Regions from separate parts of the Streptosporangium sp. NPDC020145 genome, predicted to be linked through region 2. Evidence: riboswitches for the same ligand, from Rfam matches in the RefSeq annotation. Region 2 holds a riboswitch; the other holds the start of a gene.
The links. A riboswitch is a leader RNA that binds a small molecule or an ion and turns the genes downstream of it on or off. The one in region 2 is predicted to bind glycine.
Positions count from the first base shown of each region.

Region 1: it holds a riboswitch for glycine, as region 2 does, so the genes downstream of both, gcvP (aminomethyl-transferring glycine dehydrogenase) here and gcvT (glycine cleavage system aminomethyltransferase GcvT) in region 2, are expected to answer to the same signal.

Region 1 covers NZ_JBEXZT010000022.1:25,854-33,424, reverse strand. The annotation lists gene gcvP (aminomethyl-transferring glycine dehydrogenase) at 1-2,055, opposite strand, end outside; glycine riboswitch at 2,215-2,306, opposite strand; gene ABZ463_RS30590 (MerR family transcriptional regulator) at 2,321-2,851, opposite strand; gene ABZ463_RS30585 (bifunctional nuclease family protein) at 3,086-3,556, opposite strand; gene ABZ463_RS30580 (MerR family transcriptional regulator) at 3,636-4,286, opposite strand; gene ABZ463_RS30575 (FHA domain-containing protein) at 4,313-4,825, opposite strand; gene ABZ463_RS30570 (mannose-1-phosphate guanyltransferase) at 5,072-7,571, opposite strand, start outside.
Region 2 covers NZ_JBEXZT010000008.1:124,818-132,388, reverse strand. The annotation lists gene gcvH (glycine cleavage system protein GcvH) at 50-439, opposite strand; gene gcvT (glycine cleavage system aminomethyltransferase GcvT) at 436-1,524, opposite strand; glycine riboswitch at 1,566-1,650, opposite strand; glycine riboswitch at 1,653-1,751, opposite strand; gene ABZ463_RS17370 (hypothetical protein) at 1,891-2,643, shown strand; gene ABZ463_RS17365 (TetR/AcrR family transcriptional regulator) at 2,755-3,360, shown strand; gene ABZ463_RS17360 (alpha/beta hydrolase) at 3,357-4,196, shown strand; gene ABZ463_RS17355 (maleylpyruvate isomerase family mycothiol-dependent enzyme) at 4,273-5,010, shown strand; gene ABZ463_RS17350 (High-affinity nickel-transporter) at 5,026-6,639, opposite strand; gene ABZ463_RS17345 (ABC transporter ATP-binding protein) at 7,049-7,571, shown strand, end outside.

The DNA of each region.
Region 1 (7,571 bases), on a different contig from region 2:
CAGGCCGACCAGGGCGTTGAGGTTGGCGCCGTCGACGTAGACCTGGCCGCCCGCCTCGTGCACCCGCTCGCAGATCTGGGTGATGGTCTCCTCGTAGACGCCGTGCGTCGAGGGGTAGGTCACCATGATCGCGGCGAGCCGGTCGCGGTGCTTGCCGAGCTTGGCGTCGAGGTCGGCGAGGTCCACGTTGCCGTTGTCGTCGCAGGCGACCACGACGACCCGCATACCGGCCATGACCGCGCTGGCGGCGTTGGTGCCGTGCGCGGAGGAGGGGATCAGGCAGACGTCGCGATGGGCCTCGCCGCGGGCGTGGTGGTAGGCGCGGATCGCCAGCAGCCCGGCGAATTCACCCTGGGAGCCCGCGTTCGGCTGGATGGAGACCGCGTCGTAGCCGGTGACCTCGGCCAGCCAGCCCTCAAGCTCCCGCACCAGCTCCGTGTAGCCCTCGGCCTGCTCCGCGGGGGCGTAGGGGTGCAGCCCGGCGAACTCGGGCCAGGTGATCGGCTCCATCTCGGTGGTCGCGTTGAGCTTCATGGTGCACGAGCCGAGCGGGATCATCGACCGGTCGAGCGCGACGTCCTTGTCCTGGAGCCTGCGCAGGTAGCGCAGCATGGCCGTCTCCGACCTGTGGCTGTGGAAGACCGGGTGGGTCAGGTAGTCGCCGGTGCGCGCCAGCCCCTCGGGCAGCGCGTCGTGCGCCGCGGCGTCCAGGTCGGTCAGTACGGCGCCGCTGACCTCGAAGGCGGCCAGGACCTGCTCCAGGTGGAGCTGCTCGGTCCGCTCGTCGCAGGTGACGCCGACGTGGTCGGCGTCGACCAGGCGCAGGTTGACGCCGTTGTCGCGGGCCGCGGCCACGATCCGGGTGGCGCGGCCGGGCACCCGGGCGAGCACGGTGTCGAAGAAGGCGTCGTGGACGACCTCGACGCCTCCGTGGCGCAGGCCCGCGGCCAGCACGACGGCGTGCCGGTGGACGCGCCTGGCGATCCTGCGAAGGCCCTCGGGGCCGTGGTAGACGGCGTACATGCCCGCGATGACCGCGAGCAGCACCTGCGCGGTGCAGATGTTGCTGGTCGCCTTCTCCCTGCGGATGTGCTGCTCACGGGTCTGCAGCGCCAGGCGGTAGGCGGGGCGGCCGTCGGCGTCCTGGGAGACGCCGACCAGGCGGCCGGGCATCTGCCGCTGCAGGCCGTCGCGGACGGCCATGTAGGCGGCGTGCGGGCCGCCGAAGCCCAGCGGGACGCCGAAGCGCTGCGAGGAGCCGATCGCGATGTCGGCGCCGAGCTCGCCGGGGGCGGCCAGCAGGGTCAGGGCCAGCAGGTCGGCGGCGGCCACCACCTGGGCGCCGCGCGCGTGGGCGGCCTCGGCGACGGCGCGGAAGTCCCTGATCTCGCCGTCGGCCCCGGGGTACTGCACGAGCACGCCGAAACAGTCGGGAAGGGCCTCGGTGAAGTCGCTCTCGACCAGCTCGATGCCGAGCGGCTCGGCCCTGGTGCGCAGCACGGCCTTGGTCTGCGGCAGCGAGCCGGCGTCGACGACGAACACGTTCGAGGAGCCGCGCACCGCCCTGCGGGCCAGCGTCATCGCCTCGGCGGCGGCGGTGGCCTCGTCCAGCAGGGAGGCGCCCGCCACGTCGAGACCGGTCAGGTCGGAGACGACCGTCTGGAAGTTGAGCAGGGCCTCAAGGCGCCCCTGGGAGATCTCGGGCTGGTAGGGCGTGTAGGCGGTGTACCAGCCGGGGTTCTCCAGGAGGTTGCGGCGGATGACCGCCGGGGTGATCGTGTCGTGGTAGCCCAGGCCGATCATCGAGGTGAGCACGGTGTTACGCCCGGCGAGGGCGCGCAGCTCGGCGATGGCCTCCGTCTCGCTCGCGGCGGGCGGGAGGTTGAGCCTGTCCTTCGCCCTGATGGCCTCGGGGACGGCCACCGCGACCAGGTCGGCGGTCGAGGCGAATCCGACCGCCTCGAGCATGCGGGTCTGGTCGGCGTCCGCGGGCCCGATGTGACGGGTGGCGAACGGCGGGGGGGTCAGCTCGCTGAGCGGTGACAGGTCGGTCATGGGAAGCCTCCCGAGACGTTGGAGACCGGCGCTGGGCGCGGGCGTATGCCGGATCTCCCCCTCTGTCATCGCGACCTGAGAGTTTCACCTTCCGGTGCGTGGAAGGCTTTCCCCGTCGGTGAGACGCGCCTGGCGGGCGTGCCTGCTTTCCAGAGTCGCCTCGCCCACGCGGTACCGGGTGCCTGAGAGATTCCGGGGAGGTTGCTCCTTCGGCGCCCCGATCATGCCGGGGTCTCTCCCGCGCAGAGTCAGCAGCGAGACAACCTTACCCGGTGCGGCGAGCCCGGCGACGACGGGCCAGCTCATCCGCGTGGTGATCGCCTAAAGGGCTCTGGCCGGACTCCGCGCGCTCTCCGGGCAGGTCGGCCAGGGAGCCCTCCACCTCCTGCCAGACGCGGCCGAGGGCTATGCCGAAGACACCCTGCCCTCCCTGGAGCAGGTCGATGACCTCGTCGGGTGAGGTGCACTCGTACACGCTCACCCCGTCGCTCATGAGGGTGATCTGGGCCAGGTCGTTGACGCCGCGGTCGCGCAGGTGCTGGACGGCGATGCGGATCTGCTGGAGGGACACACCCGTGTCGAGCAGCCGTTTGACGACCTTGAGCACCAGGATGTCGCGGAAGCCGTACAGGCGCTGGGAACCCGAACCGTGAGCGGCCCTGACCGTGGGCTCGACCAGACCGGTGCGCGCCCAGTAGTCCAGCTGCCGATAGGTGATGTCGGCCGCGGCACAGGCGGTGGGACCGCGGTATCCGATGTCGGCGGGCAGTTTCACCGGCTGCCCGTCGAACAGCAGGCCCTCTTCGCCCGCACGCTGACGTGCCTCCCCGCGCCGTTCCGGGTCATCCTGGTCGGCGTTTCTACCCTCGCCGCTGCTGACCGCCACGCGGACCTCCGGCTTTCTCTCATCCCGCGGCCTGATCTGGGGGTTTGCGCACAGCCGCGGGTTTCACTTGCACCGTAGGACTGGGGCCAAGATCAGTCAACGACCCTCCCCGGCGCGTCGTGAAGCGTAAATGCACCGAAATACCTACCCCGCGCGACCGAAGTCCTCGGGCGTGATCGTGTCAAGGAACTCCCTGAACTTCTCCACCTCGTCCTCCTGGTCGTCGGGAATGATCACCCCCGCCTCCCTGACGATGTCCTCACTGGCGAAGATACGGGCTCCCGTACGCAACGCCAGGGCTATGGAGTCCGAAGGACGGGCGCTCACCTCGACCCCGTTGGAGAACACGAGATCGGCGAAGAAGATCCCATCACGGAGTGCGACGATGTTCACGGTGCTCAGCCGGACGCCGAGCGCGTCGAGCACGTCGCGGAAGAGGTCATGGGTGAGTGGCCGGGGTGGCGGCTCTTCGGCCTGGGCCATCGCGATCGCCGTCGCCTCGGTCATGCCGATCCAGATCGGCAGGTACCGCTCCCCATGTGCCTCCTTCAGCAGGACAATAGGCTGGTTTGAGGGCATCTCAACCCGAACGCCCACGACCTCCATCTGCAACACGGGCTGCTCCGTCTTCGCTGGATTATGACCGGTTTGTTCAACGTAACACTCGTGAGGGGACGAGTGCCTGGTCAGGTTCTCACCGGCCCAAGCCCCCACGCACGGCGGAACGCAGGAGCGAGGCGTGCAATTCCAGCAGAAGACCAGAAATCTCCTTGGCGGTCTCGTCGGCCCGGTCGATGGCCCCCGGGCCTCGGCGGCGAAGCAACGGCGCGATGGCCTGTTCGACGAGGGTGGCCTCCCGCTCGGCCGCGGCCTTGACGACCCGCAGGTGGCGTGCCCTGAGCCCGAAGGCGGCCAGTGCCCCCACGCTGCGGGCCACGGCCAGCGCCTCGGCGTCGTAGTGGCGGGCGACCGCGGCGAGCAGGCCGAAGTCCTCAAGCTCGGTGAGGGTCTCCTCGTCGAGCTCGGCGGCGGCGAGCAGTTCCTTGCGGGTGAGACGAACCTCCGGCGGCGCCTCGCCGGGAAGGGCCCGCGGAGGGGTGACCGGCCGGTCCTCGCGGTCCGCGGCCTCGAGCCGGTCCTTGATCACACGCAGCGGCAGGTAACGGTCGCGCTGCTCGCCGAGGATGTAACGCAGCCGCTCGACGTCGGCGTAACTGAACTTCCGGTAGCCGGAGGGACTGCGCTCCGGCTCGATCAACCCCTCGCCCTCCAGGAAACGGATCTTGGAGATGCTGACGTCGGGGAACTCGCCCTGCAACAGGGCGAGCACCTCCCCGATGCTCATGTGCGAACGAGCCGCCTGGGAGCTCATCATCCTCCAGCGGCGCCACGGGTGAGGAAGACCAGGCGGAACTTGCCGATCTGCACCTCGTCGCCGCCGTAGAGCGGGACCTCCTCGATCCGCTCACGGTTGACGTAGGTGCCGTTGAGGCTGCCGACGTCACGGACGGTGAACACCCCTCCGCCGCGCCGGTAGAACTCGACGTGACGCCGCGAGACGGTGATGTCGTCCAGGAAGATGTCACTCTCGGGGTGACGGCCGACCGTGGTCAGGTCGCTGTCCAGCAGGAAGCGGCTGCCCGCGTTGGGACCACGCATGGCGACGAGCAGCGCGGCGCCCGGAGGCAGTTGCTCGACGGCCTGCCGCTCGGCGAGAAGCGTCTCTCCCGTCTCCGCCTCGTAGGCCTCGATCCCGGACAGGGAGATCGTCGACGTACTGTCCCCCGGGGAGTCGAACCTGGTCAGCGGCGACCCGCATCGTGAACAGAAACGGGCGTCCTCAGGGTTGGCATGACCGCACTGCGTGCAGTAGACGCTCGGCATCGATCGGCTCGGCCTCCTACCGCGAGGACGCGGCAACGGTTCTCGGTACGCGCGCCTCGCTTCATCGCTTCTCAAGTATTTGCTCAGACTGCGAATGCCGCAACATACACCGAATAGCGAGAAAGATCAAGTCCGACGCTCGAGGACGGGTTCGGTCGAGGACAAAGTTACCGCCGGGCGGCGCCCCGGTCCATGCCGCCGCGCTGGGTTTTCGCGCTCTCCGGGCCGGGGATCCCAGGGGAGACCTCAGGTCGCCGCCGCCCCCTCCACGACCCTGGCCCAGTGCTCGATCAGGCTCTGCGCCGAGTCGACGTCCCCCGCCTCCGCCCACAGGTGGGTCACCGCCTCGGCCGGGTCCGGCAGCACCAGCGCCCAGCTGCCGTCCTGCGCCACGACGCGCACCCCGTCGGTCGTGTCTATCCGGTACAGCTCGGCGGCCTCGATGACCGAGCGCATCACCACGCCCTTGGCGGCCCACGGCGTGGGGACCGTACGGCGCAGCAACCGGGCCTGCGGGATCCTGGCGTCGATCTGGCTGAGCGAAAGGCGGGTCCTGGCGACCAGGCCGAGCAGCCGCAGGAACACCGCCAGGCCGTCGACCGTCGGGCCGAACTCGGGCACCACGAAGCCGCCCCGCCCGTCCGCGGCGAAGACCATGCCCTCCGCCCTGGCCGCGGTGGTCAGCGCGTCCAGTGCGGTCGAGGTCCACTCGACCTGCACGCCGTGGAAGCGGCAGACCTGCTCGGCCACCCGGGTCGTGGTGACCGGCAGGGCCACCCTGCCGCCACGCCGCTCTGCGGCGACCAGGTCGAGCACGACCAGCAGGGCGCGCTCCTCGCTGATCAGCTGGCCCGTCTCGTCGACGAGCGCGATCCGCTCCCCCACCGGGTCGAAGCGCACGCCGAAGGCCGCCCTGGCCGAGCCGACCAGCTCGGACAGGCGTTGCAGGGCCCGGCGGCGCTCGGCGAGGGTCTCGGTCGGCGAGGCGTCGTCCAGGCGGTTGTTGACGGTGAGCACCTCGACGCCGACCCTGCCCAGGAGGCTGGGCAGCACCAGTGAGGAGGTGCCGCCCGCGCAGTCGACGACGACCTTCAGGTCGGCGTCGCGCACCCCGGTGACGTCCACGCAGCGCAGCAGCTCGTAGGTGTAGTCCTCGATCGCCCTGGCCGGGAAGCTCAGCTCGGCGATCTCCCCGGGGAAGGCGCGGCGGAACTCCTGGCGGGAGAAGACCCGCTCCAGTTTGCGCTGGGCGCCCTGGGAGAGGTCGGCGCCGTGCTCGTCCATGAAGACGATGTCCACGCTCTGCGGGTCGCCCGGGGTGGTGCGCAACGCGATCCCGCCGACCGCGTTCTCCCTGGCGGTGTGGAAGCGCGAGACGGGCAGCGGGGCCGCCTCCAGGTCGAGCACGTTGATCGCGCTGGCGGTCAGCGCGCTGATCACGGCCCGCTTCAGCGCCCTGGCCGCCCGGGAGGAGTCCCGGGAGGTGATGACCGAGGCGCCCTTCCTCAGCGTGGTCGCGTAGGCGCTGGCGAGCCGTACGCACAGTTCGGGGGTGATCTCCACGTTGACCAGGCCGGAGACGCCGCGCGGGCCGAACAGGCTGCGCTGGCCCCTGGGCTCCCAGATGACGCTGGTGTTGACGACCGCCCCGGCCTCCACGGTCTTGAAGGGGTAGACCTTGACGCCCGAGGAGACGTACGCCTCGGCCTCGATGATGCACTCGTCGCCGACGACGGCGCCCTCCTCGATCCTGACCCCGGTCATCAGGTCGGTGTTCTTGCCGACGACACAGCCGCGCAGGTGGGCGCTCGGGCCGACGTAGACGTTGTCGTGGACGACGGCGCGGTGCAGGAAGGCGCCCTCCCTGACCACCACGTTGCTGCCGAGCACGGTGAACTCGCGCAGTTCGGCCCCCGCCTCGACCTTGGCGTAGTCGCCGACGTACAGGGGGCCCTTGAGTACGGCGTCGGCGTCGACCGAGGCCCCCTCGGCCACCCAGACACCCGGGGAGACCTCGAAGGCGTCGATGTCCACCCTCACCCGCCCGGAGAGCACGTCCGCCTGCGCCCTGAGGTAGCTCTCGTGGGTGCCGACGTCCTCCCAGTAACCGTCGGCGACGTAGCCGTACAGCGGGGCGCCGCGCGCCAGCAGGCGGGGGAAGACGTCGGCGGACCAGTCGACGACCCCGCCCGCGGCGATCTCGTCGAGGACCTCGGGCTCCATCACGTAGACGCCGGTGTTGACGGTGTCGGAGAAGACCTGACCCCAGGTCGGCTTCTCCAGGAAGCGCTCAACCCTGCCCCGGTCGTCGACGATGACGATGCCGAACTCCAGGGGGTTGGGGACGCGTTTGAGCCCGATCGTCACCAGCGCGCCGTTCTCCCGGTGGAAGCGGATCATGTCGGTGAGGTCCATGTCGGTCAGCGCGTCGCCGGAGATGACCAGGAAGGGCTCGTCCCTGAGCTTGTCCGCGGCGTTCTTGACGCTGCCCGCCGTGCCGAGAGGGGTGTCCTCGGTGGCGTAGTACAGGCTCATGCCGAGCTCGTCGCCGTCACCGAAGTAGTTGCGGACCAGCGCCGCCAGGAACTGCACGGTCACCACGGTCTCGGTGAACCCGTGCCGCCTCAGCAGGCGCAGCACGTGTTCCATGATCGGCCGGTTGATCACGGGTAGCAGTGGCTTGGGCTGGTTGGCGGTCATCGGCCGCAGCCGAGTCCCCTCCCCGCCCGCCATCACGACGGCCTTC
Region 2 (7,571 bases):
ATCACGCGCGCCGGTGGACGCGCGTGATCACGACGCAAGATTAGATATTTCAGGATTCGCCCGAAGTGAGTGCCGTGTACTCCTCGGGGGACAGCAGGTCCTCCGGGTCACCCTCAAGCCGGACGCGGAACAGCCAGCCGTCGCCATAGGGGTCACTGTTGACCAGCGAGGGGTCGTCGACGACGGCCTCGTTGACCTCGACGACCTCACCGCCGACCGGCGCGAAGATGTCGCTCACCGACTTGGTCGACTCGACCTCGCCGACCGCCTCACCCGCGGTGAGCGAGGAACCGGCCTCGGGCAACTGGACGAAGACCACGTCACCGAGGGCGTTGGCGGCGTAGGCGGTGATGCCGACGGTCAGGGTCAGGCCGTCGTCTATGCCCGAGATCCACTCGTGCTCCTTGGTGTAGTGCAGCTCCTCGGGAATGTCACTCACTTTTTCCTCCTGTAGAAAGGCAGCTCAACGACCTCGACCGGCTCGTGACTGCCCCGGATGTCCACGGCCAGTCCAGCGGACGTTCCGTTGTCCACGTAGGCCATGGCGATCGGCCTGCCCAGGGTCTGGGAAGGCGCTCCGCTGGTCACCTCTCCGACGACGACGCCGTCGCCGGAGACCACCGGATACCCGTGGCGGGGCACCCTGCGGCCGGTCGCGATCAGTCCCACCAGGCGGCGGGCCGGGGGGACGTCCTTGAGCGGCTCAAGGGCGGCCCTGCCGACGAAGTCGCCTGGTTTGTCAAACCTCACCACACGGCCGAGCCCCGCGTCGAACGGGGTGAGATCAGCGGAGAGCTCGTTGCCGTACAGCGGCATCCCCGCCTCAAGACGGAGGGTGTCACGCGCCGAAAGCCCGGCGGGCAGCAGGCCGTACGGCTCGCCCGCCTTGGTGAGCGCGGCCCACAGCGGCTCGGCGTCGTCGGCGGCGACGAACAGCTCGAAGCCGTCCTCGCCGGTGTAGCCGGTGCGGGCGACGAGGGCGGAGAGCCCGGCGACGGTCGCGGGAAGGCCCGCGTAGTACTTCAGGCCGTCGAGGTCGGCGTCGGTGAGCCCGCCCAGGATCTCGCGGGAGCGCGGCCCCTGTACCGCGACCAGCGCGTACTGCTCGGAGCGGTCCTCGACCGCGGCCTCGAAGGCCCCGGCGCGCTCGGTCAGCTCGGCGGCGACCCGGGGGTAGTTGGAGGCGTTGGCGACGACCATGAACTCCTGGTCGGCCAGGCGGTAGACGATCAGGTCGTCGAGCACGCCGCCCTGGGGATCGACGATCATCGTGTAGCGGGCGCGTCCCGGCTCAAGGGCGGAGATGTGACCGACGAGCGCGTAGTCGAGGGCCTCGCCTGCCTGCGGGCCCGTCACGAAGATCTCTCCCATGTGGGAGAGGTCGAACAGGCCGGCCGCCTGGCGGACCGCGTTGTGCTCGGCGGACTCGCTTCCGTAGCGCAGCGGCATCAGCCAGCCCGCGAAGTCGGTCAGCGTCGCGCCGAGGGCCTCGTGAACACCGCGCAGCGGCGTGGGTCGGGACATGTTCGCACCTCAGACAGGGGTCGGATGAGAAGCATCCTCCCCCTCTGTCATGGATGCCTGAGAGCTTCGCCCGATTTTTGCCGGACTTTCACCTTCGGCGAGGCCGTACGGCCTGCTTTCCAGAGGCACCTACCCACGCGGTCCTTTGCCTTGAGAGGTTTGCGGGGAGGGCTTGCTCCTTCAGGGGTCCTGGCCTGGATGTCAGGACGCTCTCCCGCGCGGGCTCGTCGGTGTCCCGGCCAGCCTAACCGTAGGCGAGGGCCGAGCGAAATCCCCGGGTCGGGACAGAGTGTCCGGTTAGGCGTGATCATGACGGCTCTCGCATAACCTGAAGGTGCAGTGGGGGATTTGTTCCAACATCGAATCGTGGAAACAGGACGGCTACCGCTCTTCTGTTTCTTCGTCGCGCTGATCGTCGCCTTCGTCTTCACCCGCATCAACGTCCGGCTCATCCGCGCCAAGATCGGCTGGTTCGGCAACGTCAGCGTCGGCGACATGCACATCCACCATGTGGTGTTCGGCGTGGTGCTGACGATGCTCGGCGGGGTCTCCGGCCTGCTCGTCTCCGGCGTATCCCAGGGGTGGTATGCCCTGACCGCGGCCGTCTTCGGGGTGGGCGCCGCCCTCATCCTGGACGAGTTCGCGCTGATCCTGCACCTGCACGACGTCTACTGGGAGGAGGAGGGCCGCACGTCGGTCGACGCGGTGTTCATCGCGATCGCCGTCACCGGTCTGCTCCTGCTCGGCCTGCGCCCGCTGGGCTGGGAGCGGCCGGACGGCACGCCGCAGGGGACGTGGCTGGCGGTCGGCTTCCTCGTGCTCAATCTCATGCTCGCCGTGGTCACCCTGCTGAAGGGGAAGATCTGGACGGGCATGGTCGGTCTGTTCGTCCCGCTGCTGCTGATCGTCGGGGCGCTGCGGCTGGCCCGGCCCGGCTCCCCCTGGGCCCACTGGTTCTTCGCCCCGGGCTCCCGAAGGCCGAGGCCCTGGAAACTGGCCAGGGCGCAGCGCCGTGAGGAGCGCTGGCGTCGCCCGGCCATCAAGGTCAAGATCGCCTTCCAGGAGTTCGTCTCCGGCCGTCACGACCTGCCCTCCTCCCGCCTGCGGCCACGCCGCTGACCTCGGTGAACCGCCGTGCCGTACTGTCGCGCGCCCGGTGAAACTAATCTCATTAGACAGAAGCTAATGGGATTAGTTACATTCTAGGGACTCTAGGAGAGGGGGGCGCGTATGGCGCGGGCCGGGTTGACGACGGATCGGGTGACGCTCGCCGGTGCCGAACTGGCCGACGAGGTCGGGTTCGACCGGCTGACCATGTCGGCGGTGGCACGACGGCTCGGGGTGAAGGACGCCAGCCTCTACGCGCACGTTCGCGGCCTTGAGGACCTGCGCGGCCGGATCGCCCTGCTGGCGGCCGACGAGAAGAGCGTCCGCATCGCGGAGGCCACCGCGGGGCTGGCGGGCAGGGACGCGCTGGTCGCGTACGCGACCGCCTACCGGGACTACGCCCGCGAACATCCGGGCCGCTACATGGCGACGCAGATCCCCACGGAGATCGACCCCGAGCTCCTGGCCGCGGCGCGCGGGCCGCGGCGCGCGATCGAGCTGACCTACGGCATGTTGCGCGCCTACGCCCTCGGGGAGCCCGACCTGACCGACGCGGTACGGCTGCTGCGCAGCATGCTGCACGGCTTCATCAGCCTTGAGGCGGCGGGCGGGTTCGCGCACTCGCGCCCGGCCGAGGAGTCGTGGTCACGCTGCCTCGACGCCCTGCACACCCTCCTGGAGCGCTGGCCCGCCGAGCACGAACCACACGGTGAAGGAGACAGGACATGACCGAGACGACCACCGGACGCCTGCGTGTGGACGGCGCCGAGCTGTACTACGAGGTGCGGGGGCGCGGGCCGCTCCTGCTGCTGATCCCCGGCGGCACCGGCGGCGCCGCCTCCTTCGAGGAGATCGTCGACGACCTGGCCGCCGACCGCACGGTCGTCACCTACGACCCGCGCGGCCTGTCCAACAGCCCGCTGGACGACCCGGCGGCGCCCCAGCGGGTGGAACAGCACGCCGAGGACGCCCTCGGGCTGATCGACCTGCTCTCCCCCGGGGAGCCCGTCAGCGTGGCGGGCTGCAGCTCGGGGGCGATCGTCGCGATGCACCTGCTCACCGCCCACCCCGGGCGGATCGCACGTGTCGTGGCGCACGAGCCGCCGCTGGCCGAGGTGCTGCCGGACGCCGCCGAGCACCGCGCGATGCTCGCCCGTGTCCGGGAGGCCTTCGACCGGGAGGGGCCGATGGCCGCGGCGACCGTGCTCGCGGCCGGTCTCAGGCGCCCGGGGGAGAGCGCCGGCGCGCGGCCCGCCGCCGAGCTGTCCCCCAGGGCGGCCGCGCGCGTCGAACGGTCGATGGCCGACGCCCCCTACTTCATCGGGCGTGTCATCCCGAGCTTCATGGCCCACGTCCCGGACGTGGACCGGCTGCGGGCCCTGTCGGACCGGCTCGTGCTCGCGGCCGGGGCGGACTCCCACGGCGAACTGCCCTACCGTCCCGCGGCCCTCCTGGCAGAGCGGTTCGGCACGGAGCTGGTCCACTTCCCCGGCGGGCACACGGGGCTCAGCACCCACCCCGCCGAGTTCGGGAAGCTGCTTCGCGAGGTGCTCGACGCCCGGTGACACCGGGGCGCGGCGTCCACCGGCCGAGCGGAAAACAGGGAGAGGACCGTCGGGGCCGTACGGCATGATGCCGCCCATGGATCACACTCGCTATCTCGACCTGATCCGCGCCGACGGTGATCTCCTGCTCGCGGCCGCGGAGCGGGGGCTGGACGCCCGGGTGCCGTCGTGCCCCGGCTGGACCGGCCGTGACCTGCTCCACCACGTCGGAGGGGTCTACGACCACAAGGTCCTGTGCATGCGGCTCGGGCGTGACCCGCAGAAGGCCGAGCGGGCGCCGCTGCCCGGCGACGCCGCGCTCAGGGACTGGTTCCTCTCCCAGCGTGAGACGCTGCTCGACCAGCTCGTCATGCGCGGGCCGGGCGCGCCCTCCCACACCTGGTTCCCGCCGGACCGGACGGTCGGCTTCTGGTACCGCAGGATGGCCCACGAGACGGTCGTCCACCGGATCGACGCCGAGTTGATCGACGGGGGGCCGACCCCGGTCGACCCCGAGCCGGCGGCCGACGGCGTCGACGAGCTGCTCGGTTTCATCACCCACGACTTCGGCGGCAGGCCCGAACGGGAGCAGGGCGTCGGCCGTACGGTCGTGCTGGGCTGCGGGGACCGGGAGTGGGCGCTGACGCTGCGCGCGGACCGCGCGGTGTGGGCGAAGGAGGGGGCGACGCCGGACGCGCGGATCGACGGCGAGCCGGAGGACCTCCTGCTCCACCTGTGGAACCGGCGCGGGGCGGGCGGCAACTCCCTCAGGAGCTCCGGTGACGTGGACGCGCTCGCCGGGCTGTGGGCGCGCCTGCAGGAGGAGACCCAGTAGGCGGTCCGGGGTCGTTCACGCGGCGCCGATGAGGCTCCGCACGGTCAGGCCGAGACCGAGCAGCATGACGGCCACGGCGGTGCCGATCGGCAGGAGCGAGGACAGGCGGCTCGCCACGCCGTTTCCCCCGGCCGCCAGGCGGCCGAGACGCCCGGCGAGTTTGACCAGCAGCAGCCCGGTGAGGGTGAGCGTGCCCGCCATGCCGAGGCCGTACGCCAGGATCAGCGCGATCCCGAACCATGTGCGGCCGAGGCCGATCGCGCCCAGCAGGACGACGAGCGCCGAGGGGCTGGGCACCAGCCCTCCGGCCACGCCCAGGCCGACCAGCCCGCGCCGGGAGCGGGGCGTCGGCTCGCGGGGGAGGTCCTCCTCGGCCCGCCGTTCGAGGACGGCGACCGGCGCGTACCCGTGGGCCGCGCCGCCGGGGACCTCCCGGACGGGGGAACGCCGGGGAACGAGGGGAGTACGGCCGTGGGTGTGGCCGTGACCGTGGGCGGGGGCCTCGCCGGTGCGGTGGGCATGCCAGGCGGAGCGCAGCAGCCCGGCCCCGACCAGGGTGATCAGCAGACCGCTGACCAGGCCGAGCCAGGCGAGCACCGCCTCGCCGGTGAGCGCGGACAGGAAGGTCAGCAGCAGACCGGCCACCAGGACGCCGACTGTGTGGGTCACGGTGACGGTCGCGCCGACGATCAGCGCGTCACGCGGGCGTCCCCGTCTGCCCGCCAGGTAGGCGGCCATGATGGTCTTGCCGTGCCCCGGGATGAGGGCGTGCCCGGCGCCCAGCGCGACGGCCATGAGCACCGAGAGCAGCACGAGCGGCGCGGTCGGCGAGTCGGTGCCGACCAGGCCGGTGAAGGTGTGGTCGAGCCAGGCCGTCACACCGCCGAGCGGACCGCCGGACAGCCCGGACAGGTCGGACGGCTCGGGCGTCGGGGACGGCACGGCCGCCGAGGGACCTGTCTCCGGGGTGACGCTCAGCCGCGCGGTCCGCTGGTCGAGCGGGGCGGCCAGCAGGTCGTCCGGGTAGGACCGCAGCCGTCCGCTGACACTCGTCCCGGGAACGGAGGACCGGCTCAGGCGCAGACCGCCGGAGGCGACCGCGGTGATCTCCCGCCAGCCGGTCCGGTCGGGCAGGTAGTCGTCGCTGAAGTCGACCGTCCCCCGGGCGCGGACGTCGGCGGTCAGGTCGCACGTCAGGCGGCTGGTCCGCAGGCCGCCCTGCCCCCGGGCGTACCGCAGGCCGCTCCCGGCGACACGCCAGGCGACGGGGGAGCCGTTGACGGTCAGCCGCTGTGCCCCGGCGAGCGCGGCGCAGCGGGCGGCGCCGTAGGCCGCCAGTTCGGCGGCGGAGACCCTGCCCGAGCCGTCGGTGTCCATCTCGGTCACGGCCTGGAGGGTGGGCAGCTCGGCGCTGTCGACGACCGCCGTGTTCTCGATCCGGTCCGGGGTGATCCGCAGGCCGTCGTAGTGGTTGACGGTGAGGTCCCCCAGCGGATGCGCGGCGGCGGGCGGGGCGAAGGCGGGGAACATCGCGACCGCCAGGCAGGAGAGGACGAACAGGAGCCCTCCACGACGCCGTTCCCGCGCGCCGTACCGGCCCGCGGGCGGTGGGACCTGTGCCGATGTCATGCAACCTCCCGAGGCTCACGGACGCGGACGGGGCTCCGTCGTGCCGGCGAACGTTCGATCTCGGCGTCGGCGGCCTGCGGTGCCCCGGGGAGTGCCCCGGGGCACCGGTGGCCGCCTGGTCGCCGCTGGAATGCTTCCGGCTCCGGATGGCTTTTTCGCGCGGTGGCACGGCGGAAAGAGCAGAAAATTCATGGATTTTTCCCTTGGGGAGACCGAAGAGGGCATCCCTCCCCGGGTGTCCCGCTTCTCTTGCGTCAACCATGGTTGACATGCCGATCGCGTCAACCTATGTTGACGGAATCGACTTTCGTCTACGAAACCGGCCGTGCCGCTCGAAAGGGGCGTGTGCGCAGTAGATATGAAGCACGTCGGTCGGGGGCCGGTCATGTCATCTCAAAGGAGACGGGAATTGTCAGAGACCGCGTCGTGGCGCCCGCTGTTCGCCTACATCAGGCCACACCGTTCCGCCCTGCTGCTCGGCGGCGCGCTCAGCCTGGTCGGCTCGCTCGCCGGCCTGGCCATGCCCCTGCTCGCCAAGACGGTCATCGACGCCTTCGGCGCGAACCGGTCCCTGGCCGGGCCGGTGCTCGGCCTGACGGTCGCGGTCGTCGTGGGCGCGGTCGTCGGCGCGCTGGGCAGATACGTGCTCGAACGCATGGGGGAGGGAGTGGTCTTCGCCGCCAGGCGGGGCCTGGTCGGACGCATCCTCAGGTTGCGGGTCTCCGAGGTCGACCGTCTCAAACCGGGCGACCTGCTGTCCCGGGTGACCTCGGACACCACACTGCTGCGCGCGGTGTTCACCGAGGGCGTCGTCGAGATGGTCAGCGCGCTGTTCATGCTGGTCGGCGCCATCGTGATGATGGCGGTCATGGACGGGCTGCTGCTGGTGGTCACCCTGGTGGTCCTGGCCGTGGTCGGCTCGCTGGTCGGCC